Regions from separate parts of the Geodermatophilus sp. URMC 65 genome, predicted to be linked through region 3. Evidence: riboswitches for the same ligand, from Rfam matches in the RefSeq annotation. Region 3 holds a riboswitch; each other region holds the start of a gene.
What was found. A riboswitch is a leader RNA that binds a small molecule or an ion and turns the genes downstream of it on or off. The one in region 3 is predicted to bind cyclic di-AMP.
Positions count from the first base shown of each region.

Region 1 (5,540 bases), 1.5 Mb from region 3:
GGGAGGGCGGGGGAGGACCTCGCCCGTCCGGGGGGAGCGGTGCGCCGTCCCCTGGCGCGCCCGCGTGGCCCCCGAGACCATCTCGTCACCGGACCGCTGCGGTCCCGACTCGCAGAGGTGGTCCATGCACCCGCTCTCCCGGTGGCGCCCCAGCCGCCGCGCGGCGGCGTCCCTGTCCGTGGGCGTCGTCGCGCTGGCCGTCGTGCTGCTGCCGGCCGCGCCCGCGGGAGCCGACCCGACGGGCCCGGCCGTCGCGACCGCCAGCCTCCTGGACAGCCCCGAGCTCGACGAGCTGCAGCGGCGCGCTGCCGACGTGCAGGCCGACCTCCAGGAGCGGCAGTCCCGGGTCGTCGCGGCCCGGGAGGCGCTCGCCGCTGCCGAGGCGGCCGCGGCGCAGGCGGAGGCCGACATCGTCGCGGCGGACGCCGAGCTGGCTCGGGCCCGGGCCGAGGTGGCCCGGCACGCCTCGGCGGTGTACCGGGACGCAGGCGAGGTCACGCCGCTGTCGGTGCTGCTGTCCGGTGGTGGTCCGGGGGACGTCGTCGCCGCGGGGGGCCTGCTCGACGCGGTCGAGCGGCACGCGGCCGCGGTGGTAGCCGCGGCGGAGCGTCGACGGCAGGAGGCGGCGGCGCGGCGGACGGAGGCGGAGCGGACGCGGGAGACCGCCCGTGCGCGGGCTGCGGAGCTCACGACCGAGACCGCCGAGCTGGAGGCGGCCGCGGCCGCGGCGAGCCGGGACCTGGAGGCCGCCGTCGCCGCCGTCGACCGGCAGCTGGGTCGGCAGCGGGAGGAGCAGCGGGCAGCCGGCCGGCAGGCGGCGGCCGACTGGCACGGGTACCTCGGCGAGCTGGCCGCGGCCGGCGTCGCGCCGCCGTCGGCCGCGGCGCTGCGCGACCCGGCGGCGGGCCTGCCCGACGGGCTGGTGCCGGTGCCGGCGTCCGGCGGTGGAGTGCAGGCCGGGGTGGCCCGGCTGCCCGGCGCGTCGGATGCCCTGGTCGTCCCCTCCGCCGAGGCGGTCGCCGCGGTCAGCGCAGCGGTGGACGCTCTGGGGTTGCCCTACGTCCCCGGGGCGGCGGGGCCGGACGCGTGGTCCTGCGGATCGCTGGTGCACGCCGTCTACGCCTCGGTGGGCATCGACCTCCCGGACGACCAGGCGGGGCTCTTCGCGGGGACCACGCCGGTCGACCCGGCCGACGTCCTCCCGGGAGACCTGGTCTTCCTCGGTGCCGGGCGGTCCGGTCCGGCCAACGTGGGCATCGCCCTCGACGGGCGGACGGTGCTGGCGGCCGACGCCCGCGCCGGCGCCGTGGTGGTCGGCCGTCCGGCGGCCGACCGGGTGCTGGGTGCCGGGCGGCCCAGCCTCGGGCGACGCGCGGCCGTCCCCGCGACCGGACCGTCCGGCGGGGCGCTGCCGGTCGAGTGCGGCGACGTGCGGTACCCGCCCGAGACGTCCGGAGGGCGGGCGTGGGGCGGCTTCCCGAACGGGCTGATCCCGCTCAGCGCGATGTGCCCGCTGGGGGTCGCCGGCCACGTGCTGCGCTGCGACGCGGCAGCGGCCTACCAGGCGATGAGCAGCGCCTTCGCCGGTGCCTTCGGGACGCCGCTGTGCCTCACCGACTCCTACCGGAGCTACGCCGGCCAGGTGCAGCTGTACGGCGAGAAACCGGCGCTGGCCGCGGTGCCGGGCACCAGCGACCACGGCTGGGGGCTGGCCGTCGACCTCTGCGGTGGCGTCGAGCGGTTCGGGACGCCGGAGTACGCCTGGATGCTGGCCAACGCGGGCCGCTTCGGCTTCCTCCACCCGCGCTGGGCCGACCCGGGCAACGGCCGCGAGGAACCCTGGCACTGGGAGTACGCCGGCGCCTGAGCCGGAACTGTCGGTGCCCGCTCCTAGCGTCCTGCCCGGATCGACCGGGGCCACGGACGGCTCCCGCGACGAGGGTCGGAGAGCAGAGGAGTGGACCGTGTACATCGACTGCGACACCTGCACCGCCCGCGGTACCGGCTGCGGCAACTGCGTCGTCACCGTGCTGCTGGGGGCGCCACCGGGCTGGCAGGGCGCCGACCCCACGGTCGTGCCGATGGCCGGGCGGCGGGACGACCGGCTGTCCGCCGAGGACGTCGTCGTGCTGCCGCCGGGGGTGGTCGTGGAGTTCGACGAGGTCGAGCGGCGCGCCGTCCAGGTGCTGGCCGACGCCGGTCTGGTACCGCCGCTGCGCCACCAGCACTCGGTCCGCCCGGCCCCGGCACGGCGGGCCGCGCCGCAGCGGCGGGGCGGCGGTCAGGGGTCGCAGCGGCGCACCGGGTGAGCGGGGTGCTCCGGTGTCCGCGCGAGCCGGGCGCGACGGACGGCACGTCGCCGACCAGGAGGAACACGATCCCACAGTCCCCGGCACCCCCGTTCGTCACTTCTTCGACAACCCCCGGACCGTGGGCCGGTCCGGCCGGGTGGTCGTCACCCCCCACGAGGGTGACCTCGGCCGGTCACCGCCGAATCGCCCGACGCGCCGCACCGGCGCCGAGGGGGGACCGGGGACCCACCGCAGCACCGGGGTGAGTTCTCCCGCGCGCTGGTCCGCCGGGGCGCAGAGATGGGGCGCCTTCTTCCCAGCCCGAACCCGTCAGCTAACTCGGTAGGCGGTCGCTGAGGAAGAACGGAGAGCCGCCGCCCGTGGCGACCCCCGCCCTGCCCTGGGGCATGCCGTCGATCAGTTCCACCCCGACCTCCCGGTCGCGTTCCGCCGGCCCACCGTCTCGCGCGGGATCGCCCGCGGACTGGTCCTGGGCGCCACCGCCACACTCGCCCTGACGCTGCTGCCGGGCACCGCCGTCGCGGACCCGGGGACGCCACGAGCGCCGCGCAGGCCGCGCAGCTGGTCGCCCAGGCCGCGCACGAGCTCGACGTCGTCACCGAGCAGGTCAACGAGGCGGGCGAGACGCTGACGCACCAGCAGGCCGCCGTCCGGAGCGCCGACCAGGCGGTCGCCGAGGCCCAGTCGCAGCTCGACGCGCTCGACGATCGGATCCGCCAGGTCGCCCGCGCCGCCTTCACCTCGGCGACGGCATGTCCGAGCTGGACCTGCTGATGACCAGCGGGTCGGCAGAGGAGTTCGTCTCGCAGCTGGCGACCCTCGACGTCGTCGCCGGCCACACCAGCGACGTGCTCGGCGAGGTCGCCGCGTCCGCCGCCGCGGCCGAGCAGGCCCACGCCGACGCGGGCGCCGCGCAGACCGCCGCCCAGCGCACGCTCGACGACGTCACCGCCCGCCAGGCCCGGCTCGAGGCGGACATCGCCGACCACCAGGCGCAGTACGACGCCCTGTCGGCGCCGCAGCAGCAGGAGGTCGTGGCCGCGCACGCCGGCCAGCCGGTCGCCGCCGCGCCGGCCGCCGCGGCCACCGGCGCCACGCAGGCCGCCGTCGACACCGCCCTGGCGCAGGTCGGGGACCCGTACGTGCGGGGGGCGCCGGCGGGCCGGACGCCTTCGACTGCTCGGGGCTGACCCAGTACGCGTACGCCGCGGCCGGCACCAGCCTGCCGCACTCGTCGCGGATGCAGGCGACGATGGGCTCGCGGTGTCCCGGTCCGAGCTGCGGCCGGGCGACCTGATCTCCTACTACAGCCCCGTCAGCCACGTGGCGATGTACATCGGCAACGGCCAGATGGTGCACGCCTCGACGTCGGGCCAGCCGGTGGAGGTCGTGAGCGTCGACTCGATGGGCGGCATCACCGCGATGCGCCGCATCGCCTGAAGGACCCCGTCCTCCCCACCCCCTCGCAGGCTGGGGGCGGGCCCCTGGACGGGGCCAGCGGGACCCCCTCGACCTCGCCAGCCCGAGCAGGGGCCGGACGAGTGCGGGTCCGGGGCCGGTACCGGTGGCTCGCCTAGGATCGGCCTGGTGAGCGGGGCAGGCCGGGCAGGTGCTCGCGTCGCGCTCCTGGTCGCGGGCGTGCTCGGCGCCGCGCTCGTCGTCGTCCTCGTCGTGGTCCCGCCGTGGACGCTGCTGCCCGAGCCGTCGGGTGGGCGTACGCCCGTCGACCCGGCGTCGGTCCTGCCCCCGGAACTCCTCACCCGGACCGAGGCCTTCGCCGGGGCGCTGCGCCCGGCCTCGCTGACCTCGTTGCTGCTCGGCCTGGCCGTCTCCGCCGTCCTGGGGCTGACCCCGCTGGGGGCGCGGCTGGTGCGGGCCGTGGCGCGACCGGTCGGCGGCGGGTGGGTCGCCCAGGCGCTGCTGGGCACGGCGGCCGTGGTGCTCCTCGGCCGGCTGGCCACGCTGCCGGTGTCGGCGTATGCCGAGGTGGTCCGCCACCGGTACGGCATCTCGATCCGCAGCTGGGGGCTGTGGCTGCGTGACGTCGCGGTTTCGACCGCCATCAGCGCGGTCCTCACCGCCCTCGCGCTGGCGGCCTTCCTCTGGCTGGTGCGGCGGGCGCCGCGCACCTGGTGGGCGTGGGCCGCGGCGGTGGCGGCCGGCTTCGTCGTCGTCGGGTCGTTCCTCTACCCGCTGGTCATCGAGCCGGCGTTCAACCGCTTCGAGCCGCTGCCCCCCGGTGAGCTGCGCACCGAGCTGCTCGACCTGGCAGAGGCGAACGGCACCCCGGTGCAGGACGTGCTCGTCTCCGACGCCTCCCGGCGGACCACGGCGCTCAACGCCTACGTCTCCGGCTTCGGGTCGACCCGCCGCATCGTCCTCTACGACACGACGCTCGAGCAGCTGTCCGACGAGGAGGTCGAGTCGATCGTGGCGCACGAACTCGGCCACGTCGTCCACGGCGACGTGCTCACCGGCACCCTGGTCGGGGCGCTGGGGACAGCGGCCGCGGTGGCGCTGTCGGGCTGGCTGCTGTCCTGGACGCCGCTGCTGCGCCGCGGGGGCGCGCAGTCGCCTGCGGACCCGGCCGTCGTCCCCCTGGTCCTGCTCCTGCTGTCGGTGGGCGGGCTGGTGAGCACGCCGGTGCAGAACCTGGTGTCGCGGCAGGTCGAGGCGCGCGCCGACCTGCGCGCGCTCGACCTCACCGGGGACGCCGGGGCGTTCATCGCGATGCAGCGCGCGCTGGCCGCCACCAACCTCAGCGACCCGGACCCGCCCGCGGCCTGGCAGTGGTTCTTCGGTTCGCACCCGACCGGCGCGCAGCGGATCGCCTTCGCGGAGGACTGGCAGCGGCTGGAGGACGCCGGGTGAGGACGCTGGTCGTCACCAACGACTTCCCGCCACGCCAGGGCGGCATCCAGACCTTCGTCGCCGCACTGCTGGCCCGCCGCCCGCCGGGGTCGCTGGTCGTGCTCGCCTCCCGGTTCCCCGGGTGGGAGGCCCACGACGCCGCGCTGCCCTACGAGGTGGTCCGCCACCCGACCGGCATGCTGCTGCCCACACCCGGAGTGGCCCGCGCGGCGGCCGGGTTGGCCCGCCGGCACGGCTGCGACACCGCCTTCTTCGGCGCCGCGGCCCCGCTGGGGTTGCTCGCCCCGGCCCTGCGGGACGCCGGGGTGCGCCGCCTGGTCGGCGCCACGCACGGTCACGAGACCGGCTGGGTCGCGC
Region 1 is NZ_CP199954.1:356,331-361,870, reverse strand. It holds gene ACWIX7_RS01665 (D-alanyl-D-alanine carboxypeptidase family protein) at 125-1,867, shown strand; gene ACWIX7_RS01660 (hypothetical protein) at 1,965-2,309, shown strand; cyclic di-AMP (ydaO/yuaA leader) riboswitch at 2,496-2,655, shown strand; gene ACWIX7_RS01655 (hypothetical protein) at 3,065-3,502, shown strand; partial or broken gene ACWIX7_RS01650 (C40 family peptidase) at 3,499-3,752, shown strand; gene ACWIX7_RS01645 (M48 family metallopeptidase) at 3,900-5,183, shown strand; gene ACWIX7_RS01640 (glycosyltransferase family 4 protein) at 5,180-5,540, shown strand, end outside.
Region 1: it holds a riboswitch for cyclic di-AMP, as region 3 does, so the genes downstream of both, ACWIX7_RS01655 (hypothetical protein) here and ACWIX7_RS22315 (transglycosylase family protein) in region 3, are expected to answer to the same signal.

Region 2 (5,540 bases), 410 kb from region 3:
TCGTGGAGCCGGTGCTGTCGACGCCGTTCGCCGACGTGCTGCACTTCTCCAAGCCCGACATCGCCGGTCAGCCCCAGGTGCTGGTCGTGGGGCCGATCTCCGGGCACTTCGCCACGCTGCTGCGCCCCACGGTGCGCACCCTGCTGGCCGACCACGACGTGTTCGTCATCGACTGGCACAACGCCCGCGACGTCCCGGTGTCCGCCGGCCGGTTCGGGCTCGACGAGTACGTCGACCACGTCCTGCAGGCCGTGCGGCACCTGGGCCGGGACACCCACGTCCTGGCCGTGTGCCAGCCCGCGCCGCTCGTGCTCGCCGCCGTCGCCCTGCTGGCCGCCGACGACGACCCCGCCCAGCCGCGCAGCCTCACGCTGATCGCCGGCCCGATCGACACCCGGGTCAACCCCAACCGGGTCAACGCCAACGCCGGCCGCGTCCCGCTGTCCCGGTACGAGCGGCTGCTGATCACGACCGTCCCGGCCCGGTACCCGGGCGCCGGACGGCGGGTCTACCCCGGGGTCGCCCAGCTCGCGGCGTTCATGTCGATGAACCCGCGGCGGCACCTCGGTGCCCACCTGGGGATGTACCGCGCCATGGTGGCCGGCGACGAGGCGACCGCGGCCGCCACCCGCGCCTTCTACGACGAGTACGGCGCGGTGATGGACGTGCCCGCGGAGTTCTACCTGGAGACGCTGCAGCGCGTCTTCATGGCGCACGACCTGCCCCGCAGCGTCCTGACCTGGCGGGGCCGGCACGTCGACCCCTCGCTCATCGAGGAGACCGCGCTGCTCACCGTCGAGGGCGCCCAGGACGACATGTGCTCACCCGGGCAGACCGAGGCCGCGCACGCGCTGTGCACCGGGCTCCCGCCCGAGCGGCGCCGGCACCACCTGCAGCCGGGCGTGGGTCACTACGGCGTGTTCGCCGGCTCGCGTTGGGAGGCCGAGATCTACCCGGTCGTCCGCGCCTTCATCGCCGAGCACGACACCGCGCGGACGGTCACCCCGCTCTTCTGACGCCTGCCGGGCGGCCGGCCCAGGGTCCGGCCGGCCCAGGGTCCGGCCGGCTCAGGGTCCGGCCGGCTCAGGGCCGGGTCGCGACCAGCGCCGTCCAGCAGCCGGCGAGCCGGGTGTCCTGCGCGGTCACGGTCAGCCCCGCCGCCCGGCACGCGGCGGCGAGGCCGTCCGGGGTGGGCCGGTCGCCGTCGGCGGGGTGGCGGGAGACCGCCCGCAGCGGGCGGCTGTCGACGAAGCGCGCGGTCATCTCGCAGGAGTAGAGGCGCCCGCCGGGCCGCAGCACCCGCGCCGCCTCCCGGACCACGTCCCGCCAGGCGTCGGCGTGGTGCAGGACGTGGTAGCCGAAGACCGCGTCGTAGGCCCCGTCCTGCGCGACCAGCGCCGTCACGTCGCCGCGCTGCACGTCGACCCGGCCGCCCAGGTCGCGGACCGCCGCCCGGCATGCCGCGACGCTCGGCTCGTACCGCTCGACGCCGTCGGCGTGTGCGGCGCCGAAGACCTCCAGCGCCAGGCGCAACCCGGTGCCGCGCCGCCCGGTGCCGAGCTCCAGGACCCGGCCGCCGGGCACCGGCCCGCCCAGCCGGAGCAGGACCGGTGCCTCGACGCGGCGCTGGACCAGCGCACGGACGCGTGAGTCGACCCAGAGCCGGTTGGCGTCGACGAGGGTCGGCGGGACGGGACGGGAGGAGCTGGTGCCCATCGTGCCGTCCTGCCCCGCCGGCGCGGCGGGCAACCGCAGGTCAACTTCGGTAGTTCACGTGCGGGTGGTCCATGTGGTTGGCCGTCGCGCCGCCGCGGTCGGCCATCGCCTTCCAGGAGCCGTTCGGCGAGGACAGCATCCGCTGCTGCCAGATGATGTAGTCGACGCCGAGCTCGTCCCAGTGGGCCTTGTGGTACTCGACGATCGCGTCCCCGAGGGCGGCGTCGGACATCACCATGTAGTCCAGCGCCAGGCCGGACGGGTGGCCGCCCGGGTCGGCCGCGCTCGGGCGGGTGCCGCCCAGGGTGATCGAGCCGGCGCCGGGCACGGCGCTGACGACGGCGTTGGCCGCGGCCTGCACGACCGCGGCGACGGGGCCGGCGGTGTTGGTGACGCGCGCGACCGTGCCGGCCGAGGCGGCCGAGGCCCGGGGCGCGGCCGCCGCGGGAGCTGCCGCACCCGCCTGCGCCGGGGCGGCGGCCTGCGCGGCCTCCGCCTCGGCCTTCGCGGCGGCGTCCGCGGCGACCTTCGCGGCGGCCTCGGCCTCGGCCCGCTGCCGGTCGAGCACCGCCTGGTCGGCGGCGGCCTGGACCTGCTGGGCAGCGGTCTCGGCGGCCTCGCGGGTGCTGCGGGTGGCGGCGAGGTCCTGCAGCGGCTGCAGCTCGGTGGCGACGTCGACCGGGCCGGACCCGGCGGTCAGCCCGAGCTCCTGGGCGACGCTGACGGTCCGCGGCGGCGCGGCCCCGGCCTGCGCGGCCGGCTCGGTGCCGACGACGACGCCGGCCAGGACGGCGCCGGCGGTGGCCGCCCCCAGGTACAGGGCGGGACGGCGGCGTGCGCGGGCGAGGCGGCCAGAGGTGGGAGTGCGCGTGTCCATGGGGATGGGAGTTCTCCGGGGTGCGGGCGCAGCGGCGCGCGGGCGCGCGGAGCTGCGGAGGCGTGCGGACGGCAGGGGGCTGCGGCCGTGCGGCGAGCGCCGGGGCGGGCGCACCGGAGGGGAACGGCGGGGTGCCGGTCGAGCTGAGGTGCTCGGGGGGGTCCGGTGGGCCTGCGCGGGCGACGTCCGCTGCGGACGGCCGCGGGCGGTCAGGTGCGCGAGCGCCCCCGGGACCGGAGCCGGCGGGGTGGTGCAGCGGGGCAGGCGCACGCCATCCGGCGGCTCTCCGTTTCTTCCGTGAGCCGCCTACCGAGTTAGCTGACGGGTTCGGGCGGGAAGCAGCCCTACCTGCCCCCGGACGTGCGTCCAGGAGCGGATTCACCCCAGTACTGCGGTGGGTCCCCGGCTCGCCCCGAAGGGGCGACTCGGCGGCGTCCGCTCGGGCCCCCTTCGGAGGCGGAACGACCGACCGGACCCATCGACCGTAACGGCGTCATCGAACTGTGACAATCCGCGGCCCCGTTTTCGTGAGGTGATGCACGTCGTCCACCCCCGGATCGGGGGCCGGAGGGTGTAGGGGTCCTGCGAGTGCGAGCGCCGGCGGGAAGCCGGGTCGGGGGGCCGGGCGCGGGCGGACCGTCGGCCGCCGGCGCCCGGCCGCAGCACCTCGGTCAGGAGGTGACGCAGACCTGCCCGCGGTCCCTGCGCTGCGGGCCCTGGCCGCCGGGCCGGATGTCCTCGTCGAAGATCTCCGTCGGCAGGAAGACCGAGCAGCAGGCGTTGGGGATGTCCACCACACCACCGATCCGGCCCTCGATCGGCGAGGTGCCGAGGATGAGGTAGGACTGCTCGCCGGTGTAGCCCCACTTCTCCAGGTAGCGGATGGCGTTCAGGCAGGCGTTGCGGTAGGCCAGCGTCGCGTCCATGTAGACGTTCGTGTCGTCGCGGTGGTCGACCGAGACACCGATGAACGTCAGGAACTCCGAGTAGCGCGGCTCGACCCGGCCGGGCATGAAGATCGGGTTGGTCGTGACGCCGTAGGTCTCCATGCCGCCCTTGATGAGGTCGACGGAGAAGTCGATGAAGCCGCCCATCTCGATGGCGCCGCAGAAGTTGATCTCGCCGTCGCCCTGGCTGAAGTGCAGGTCCCCGCCGGAGAGCAGCCCGCCGTCGACGTACACCGGGTAGAACACCCGGCTGCCGCGGGTGAAGTTCTTGATGTCGTGGTTGCCGCCGTTCTCCCGCGCCGGGACGGTGCGGGCGCCGTCCCGCCCGATCGCCCCGAGCAGGTCACCGGTGGCCGTGCCGCCCAGGACGTTGTCGGGCAGCGGCGGCAGCCCCAGCGGCGGGACGCGGTCGGGGTCGGTGGCGATCAGCGCGCGCTCGCGGGCGTTCCAGCGCGCCAGCAGGTCCGCCGACGGCGCGGTGCCGAACAGGCCGGGGTGGGTGATGCCGGTGTACTCGACCCCGGGGACGTGGCGGGAGGTGCACTTCTGCCCGCGGAAGTCCCAGATGGCCTTGTAGGCGTCGGGGAAGTAGTCGGCGAGGAAGCCCCCGCCGTTGACCTTGGCGAAGATCCCGGAGTACCCCCAGCCCTCCCCGCAGTTGGGGCCCTGGACCTGCGGCACCGGGCCGAGGTCGAGGATGTCGACGACCAGGAGGTCACCCGGCTCGGCCCCCTCCACGGCGATCGGCCCGGAGAGCATGTGGGCGTGGGAGAGGTCGACGTCCCGCACGTCGTTGGCCGAGTCGTTGTTGCCGATCTGGCCGTCGGTCCACTCCCTGCACTCCACCCGGAAGTCCTGCCCCGGACGGACGGTGACCGCCGGCGGGATGTCCGGGTGCCAGCGGTTGTGGCCGGGGACGGCCTGGTCCCGCATGGACCTGCTCTGGTCGACGCTGAACACGACCTCGGGCATGGCGGTTTCCTCTCACTGGGCGCCCGGTGCGGCACCGGGCTGGGTGGGGGTGGGCGGAGCGGAGGCGGACAGGGTCCGGCTGAGCGGGACGCTGGCGACGAGCAGGAGCACCCCGAGGGCGGCGACGACGAGGGCAGTGGTGAGCGACTCGCTCCACCAACCGGTGATGATCAGGAAGGCCGGGACGGCGGCCGTGAGCAGCCCCTCCCCCAGGGTCAGGACGCCGACCGCGCCGATGAGGTGGTCCTTGTGCCCGGCCATCAGCAGGAAGAAGCAGAACCACAGGACCGCCCACAGCAGCCAGATGACGGCGAAGGTCCGGTCACCGACCTCCAGCCAGGAGTGGGCGGCGAAACCCACGGCGGCAGCGGCCACGACCAGGGAGAACCAGCCGAGTCCCTCGGCCGGCCAGCCGGTGATGCCGTTGATGCCCACCCACAGGTAGGTGAAGCCGAAGTAGTAGAGCCCCGCGGCGAGCGCGATCTGCGCCTGGTCACCGCCCGCGGCGATGATGAGGTAGGTCGGCGTGACCACCTGGAGCCCGCCGACGAAGAGGTTCAGCGGTGCGGCGCTGCGCGGGCTCACGCGCCCCAGCAGCATGAACCCGTTGACGACGAGCACGGCACAGACGTAGAGCAGGCCGACGGCGCCCACGGGTCACCAGCGCGGCAGTGAGGGGTGCGGGCCCGCGGGACGGTGCGCCGCGTTGACCGGGGCGGCGCCCGTGGTGGGACTCCACCGCCGGCTCCGCGGCCGGGGCCTGCCGGCGGGGATCGAACGGACCACCTGCGGCGCCTCGGCGCTGGCGTCGGCGGCCGAGACGGCGCGGTGCAGTGCGGCGGGTGTCGTCGCCAGGGCGGGCGCGGTCCACACCCGGGGGGACTCCTCCGCGCACGTCGGGCAGGGGTGCGTGGAGCGCAGCGAGGACATCGGGATCACCACCTCGAACACCGAGCAGTCGGGGCAGCGGAACACGTACGTGGCCATGACTCCTCCGTTCTTTTCACCTGCAACTTATTCAGGTGAAA
Region 2 is NZ_CP199954.1:5,002,427-5,007,966, reverse strand. It holds gene phaZ (polyhydroxyalkanoate depolymerase) at 1-1,016, shown strand, start outside; gene ACWIX7_RS24225 (class I SAM-dependent methyltransferase) at 1,084-1,716, opposite strand; gene ACWIX7_RS24220 (hypothetical protein) at 1,757-2,593, opposite strand; cyclic di-AMP (ydaO/yuaA leader) riboswitch at 2,882-3,034, opposite strand; gene fmdA (formamidase) at 3,265-4,512, opposite strand; gene ACWIX7_RS24210 (AmiS/UreI family transporter) at 4,525-5,166, opposite strand; gene ACWIX7_RS24205 (zinc ribbon domain-containing protein) at 5,170-5,499, opposite strand.
Region 2: it holds a riboswitch for cyclic di-AMP, as region 3 does, so the genes downstream of both, ACWIX7_RS24220 (hypothetical protein) here and ACWIX7_RS22315 (transglycosylase family protein) in region 3, are expected to answer to the same signal.

Region 3 (5,540 bases):
GCAGGGCGGGCCCGCCCCCTTCACCTGCACCGACCTCACGCTGGGCGCCCCTGCCCCGACGGACGGCGCCGGCGGCGACCAGGCCACCGCCGGCGCCGACCCGGCGTCCACCGGGTCCGGGCAGGGCGGCACGACCGCCCGCTGCCGTGTCCCCGCCGGGACGACGGTGTTCGCCGGCATGGCCGCCACCGTGGTCGTGGACGCCGGGGTCGCCGAGGACGTGCTGGTCGTCCCGGTGACCGCGGTCCAGGGCTCGGTGCAGCAGGGCAACGTCTGGGTGGTCGGGGCCGACGGCACCCAGGAGCAGCGCGCCGTGGTGCTCGGGATGACCGACGGCGACCAGGTCGAGGTGCGCGAGGGCCTGGCCGAGGGCGATGAGGTGCTCGCGTTCGTGCCGGTGCCCGACGACACCGTGGAGAGCCCGGGCATGGCGGGGCCGTTCGGATGAGCGAGCGTGCGAGCTCATCGATGGGCAGTGCAGCCCGGCGGACGCCGGCGACGAGCGCCAGCGAGGAGGCGGCGTGAGCCTCCTGTCGCTGCGCGGCATCAGCCGCGAGGTCGCGCTGCCCGACGGCGGCGTGCTGCCGATCCTCACCGGGGTCGACCTCGAGGTCGCCGCGGGCGAGCACGTGGCGATCGTCGGCCGGTCCGGGTCGGGCAAGTCGACGCTGCTCAACATCCTCGGGTTGCTCGACACCCCCACTGGCGGGGAGTACCTGCTCGACGGGGAGCCGACCGACGCGCTGCGGGCCCGCCGCCGCGCCCGGCTGCGCGGCGAGGTGTTCGGGTTCGTCTTCCAGCAGTTCAACCTGCTGCCCCGGCGCACCGCGGAGGAGAACGTCGCCGCGCCGCTGCTCTACGCCCGTGGCCGCGACTACCTGCACCGGCGCCGGACGGCGCGCGACCTGCTCGACCGGGTCGGCCTGGGCGCGCGCGCCGACACCGTCCCCGAGCGGCTCTCCGGCGGCGAGCAGCAGCGGGTCGCCATCGCGCGGGCGCTGGTGCGCTCCCCGCGGGTCGTCCTCGCCGACGAGCCGACCGGCGCCCTCGACGTCGAGACCGGCGCCCAGGTGATGGCGCTGCTCGCCGAGGCCGCCGCGGAGGGCGGCGCCGCGCTGGTCACCATCACCCACGACCTGAACGTCGCCCGGCTGGCCGACCGTCGCTACCGGCTGGACGCCGGCCGGCTCACGCCGCTGGAGGACCCGACGCCGACCCTGGTCGCCCCGGCCCCTGCGCCCGCCCCGCTCGAGGAGGCGCTGCCGTGATCCCGGTGCTGGCCACCGTCGCCGAGGCGTGGAGCGAGGTGCGGGTGCACAAGGCACGCGTGGTGCTCTCCCTCGTCGGCGTCTTCCTCGCCGTCTTCGCCATGACGACGGTCACCGCGCTGGGTCTGCTCGTCGCCCAGGTGCAGCAGGAGCAGGGGGAGCGGATGGGCGGCCGCGCGGCGACCATCGCGGTCACCGCGTACGACCCGCAGACCGGGATGCCGCCGGCCGCGCAGGAGTGGGACGCCGCCGTCGCCGACCTCACCGAGCGGTACGGGATCACCGCCACGGCCAGCATCGGCTACGAGGAGACCCGCTTCCGGCTGCCCGGCGGCACCCAGGCCGTGCAGACCAAGCGAGTCTCGCCGTCCTACGGGCAGCTGCACCGCATCGAGCCGATCGAGGGCCGCTGGCTGCGCGAGGGCGATCGCGCCAGCCTGGCCCCGGCCGTCGTCGTCAACGAGGCGTTCCTCGGCGCGCTCGGCGTCCCGGACCTCTCCTCGCAGCCGACGGTCGTCATCGGCGGCCGCACCCCGGTGCGCGCGGCGGTCGTCGGCGTCGTCCGCGAGGGGTACGCCGACGAGCTGCTCGCCTACCGGGTGGACCGCTCGGCCGGCCCGTGGGACGCGCCGCGCGCGGCCGACCCGTCGGAGACGGTGTCCGGCCCACCCACGCTGGAGCTCTGGGTGCCGCCGGAGCAGGCCGACGAGGTCATGGCGGTGGTCACCAACGACCTCGGGCTCGCGCTCGGCGGCGTGCAGGTCGACGCCTACCGGCAGGACTCGCAGGGCCTGGAGGAGACCCTCGGCATGCTGCGCCTGGCGATCCGCGGGGCCGGCGTCGTCGTGCTCGTCCTCGGCGGGCTCGGCGTGCTCAACATCGGGCTGGTGACGGTGCGCCAGCGGATCCGGGAGATCGGCGTCCGGCGCAGCTTCGGTGCGACCTCGGCGCGGGTCTTCTCCGCGATCGTGCTGGAGAGCGTCTGCGCCACGTTCCTCGCCGGGCTCGCCGCCGTGGCGCTGTCGGTCGTGCTGGTGCGCAACCTGCCGTTGGAGCGGCTGCTCAACAGCGGCGTCCCGCTGGCCGACACCCCCGGCTTCCCGGTGGCCGCGGCCGTGGAGGGGCTGGTCGCGGCGACCGCGGTGGGCGCGCTGGCCGGGCTGCTGCCCGCGGTCATCGCCGTCCGGGCGCGGGTCATCGACGCCATCCGCTTCTGAAGAAGGACCCCGCGGCCCCCACCGCTCGCAGGCTCGCGGCGGGACCCTGCAGCGGGGCCGTTCCAGTCCGTCGCCAGGCTCGGCGCAGGACCCGCAAGGGTGGCCGTTCCAGTCCGTCACCGGCACCCGGCGGCCGGGGGAGTGCGTCCCCCGGCCGCCGGTCCGCCTCACGGCAGCTGCAGCACCTGGCCGACCGCGATGCGGTCCGGGCTGCTCAGCTGGTCGTCGTTGGCGGCGTACAGCGCCTGCCAGCCACCCGCGACGCCCTGCTCCGAGGCGATGCGGCCGAGCGTGTCACCGGCCTGCACCGTGTAGGTCCCGCCGGTGGCGGCCGGTGCGGGGGCGGCCACCAGGGCCGATGCGGCCGGAGCCGAACCCGCCTCGGGGGCGGAGGGGTCCAGACCCTTGCCGCAGGTCGGCCAGGCACCCGGGCCCTGCACGTCGAGCGTGCGCTCGGCGACGGCGATCTGCTGCGCCTCGGTGGCCAGGTCGGCGCGCGGCGCGTACTCGGTGCCGCCGAACGCGGCCCAGGTGCTCTGGCTGAACTGCAGGCCGCCGTAGTAGCCGTTGCCGGTGTTGATGGCCCAGTTGCCGCTGGACTCGCACTGGGCGACGGCGTCCCAGTCGTTGGGGGCCGCCGCCGAGGCCGGGGCGGCGAGGACGCCGAGGGACACGGCGGCAGCGCCGCCGAGCACCACGGCGCCGCGGCGCAGGGCGCGTGCGGGCATGCGGGAAGACGAGGACGAACGCATGGAGGACTCCCGATCCGCCGCCTGCGAGGTGAGCTGTCGGGTTCGGAGCGATCGGTGCCCCGGCCGTGCGCGCACGGCTTCACCCCGAGGTGCCCGGCCGGACCGGCCGGACACCGAGATGGGTCCCCCACCCCCGTCCTGGCTGTGCAGGAGGTACGGCGGCCGACGGACGGGGTTCGGCGGATCGGCTCCGGCACCCGGTCCCGGACGGGGGGTGCCGGGACAAGGTAACGGTCAGGTCACGGCGGTTCACCTCGTGCCCCCGGGGCAACGGGGGTGACACGGCCGGCCGTCGGGACCGGGAGCGAACGGATCACCTGGTCACGTCCCCGCGGGCGCGCGTGCACCCGCGGGGACGTGAACTGCGTCTCAATCCGGCCGCCTGTGGCCCCGTCCAGGGCCCTGGCCCCCTGCAGGGCCCCGCCGCGAGCCTGCGAGCGGTGGGGGGCAGGGGGTCCTTCTTCAGTCGCGGACGAGCAGGGCCACCGGGAGCCGCTCGAGGAGTCCCGCCACCGGCAGCCCCTCGGCGTCGGAGACGAACCGGCCGCCGGTGAGCAGGTCCCGCCAGGCCCCGGTCGGCAGCTGCAGCGCGGTGTCGCCCCAACCGACGATCGACAGGCCCACGGGCAGCCGGGTCGCCACGGGCACCACACCGCCCCGGTCGAAGGCGAGCAGGTGCTCGGCGGCGACCCCGGTCGCCGCCACCGGCTCGTACCCGGCGAACCACTCCGGGTGCTCCCGCCGCGCCCGCAGCACGCGGGAGACGACGAGCAGCTTCGCCGCGCCGGTCTCGTCGACCGGGGGGACCTCGCCGGCGTCCAGCTGCGCCAGCAGCCGGCGGCGTTGCTCGTAGTCGACCGGACGGCGGTTGTCCGGGTCGACCAGGGAGAGGTCCCACAGCTCGGTGCCCTGGTAGACGTCGGGAACGCCGGGCATCGTCAGCTGCAGCAGCTTCTGCGCCAGCGAGTTGGACCGGCCGAACGGCGCGATGCGGGCGACGAACCGCTCGATCTCGGCGTTCGTCCGCTCGTCGTCGTAGGCGGCGTCGACCATCTCCTGCAGCGCCGTCTCGAACTCCTCGTCGACGTCGGTCCACGTCGTCGACGTCCCCGCCTCGCGGGCCGCCTTCTCCGCGTAGCCGTGCGCCCGCTCGCGGGACAGCGGCCAGGCGCCGACCAGGTTCTGCCACACCAGGTGCGCCAGCGGCCGGTCGGGCAGCGGGTGCCGGGTCAGCAGCCCGCGGACCAGGTCGGCCCACTCGGCGCCCAGCTCGGCGAGCACGGCCAGCCGGGCGCGGGTGTCCTCGCTGCGCTTGGTGTCGTGGGTCGACAGCGTGGTCATCGACGCGGGCTTGCGCTCCACGCGGCGCTGCTGCGCCTCGTGGAACTCCTGCACCGTGCTGCCGAACCGCGCCGGGTCGCCGCCGACCTCGTTGAGCACCACGAACCGCGCCCACCGGTAGTAGGCGCTGTCCTCGACGCCCTTGGCCATGACCGGGCCGCTGGTCTGCTCGAAGCGGGTCGCCGCCTCGGTCCCGGCCTGGGAGAGCACCGGGTGCAGCGCGTCCACCGCGGCGGCGAGGTCGGGACGGCGCTCCCGCACGGCGGCCACGGTGGCGTCCAGGTGCTCGCGCCCGTCGGGCAGGTAGGTGCGGTAGACCGGGAAGCTGGCCAGCAGCTCGGCCAGCGCCTCGGTCTGCTGCTCCCGAGGAACGCCGGGCAGCTCGCCGATGACCCGCACCAGCCGGGCCACCTCCGAGCCGAGGATCCCGTCGGTCACCTCGCGCTTGCAGTCGTGCACCAGCCGCGCGTAGTCGACCGGCGCGCCCGTGAGCTCGGTGTCCAGCGCGCTCAGCACCGCCTCCCCGGCCGGGTCGACCAGCACGTCGTCGACCTCGGCGAGGGCGTCGTAGCCCGTCGTCCCGGCGGTCCGCCACGACTCCGGGAGGTCCTCCCCGGGCTCGAGGATCTTCTCCACCACGGTCCAGCGGCCGCCGGAGGCCTCGGCCAGCCGGTCGAGGTAGCCCTTGGGGTCGGCCAGGCCGTCGGGGTGGTCGATGCGCAGTCCGTCGACCGCGCCCTCCTCGACCAGTTGCAGCACGAGCCGGTGCGTCGCCTCGAAGACCGCCGGGTCCTCCGTGCGCAACCCGGCCAGGGTGTTGATCGCGAAGAACCGGCGGAAGTTGAGGTCGCGGTCGGCGCGCCGCCAGTCGACCAGCTCGTAGTGCTGCCGGTCGTGCACCTCCTGCGGGGTCCCGCGCTCGGTGCCCGGCGCGACGGGGAAGCGGTTGTCGTAGTAGTGCA
Region 3 is NZ_CP199954.1:4,596,484-4,602,023, forward strand. It holds gene ACWIX7_RS22300 (efflux RND transporter periplasmic adaptor subunit) at 1-448, shown strand, start outside; gene ACWIX7_RS22305 (ABC transporter ATP-binding protein) at 522-1,268, shown strand; gene ACWIX7_RS22310 (ABC transporter permease) at 1,265-2,485, shown strand; gene ACWIX7_RS22315 (transglycosylase family protein) at 2,653-3,213, opposite strand; cyclic di-AMP (ydaO/yuaA leader) riboswitch at 3,241-3,408, opposite strand; gene treY (malto-oligosyltrehalose synthase) at 3,700-5,540, opposite strand, start outside.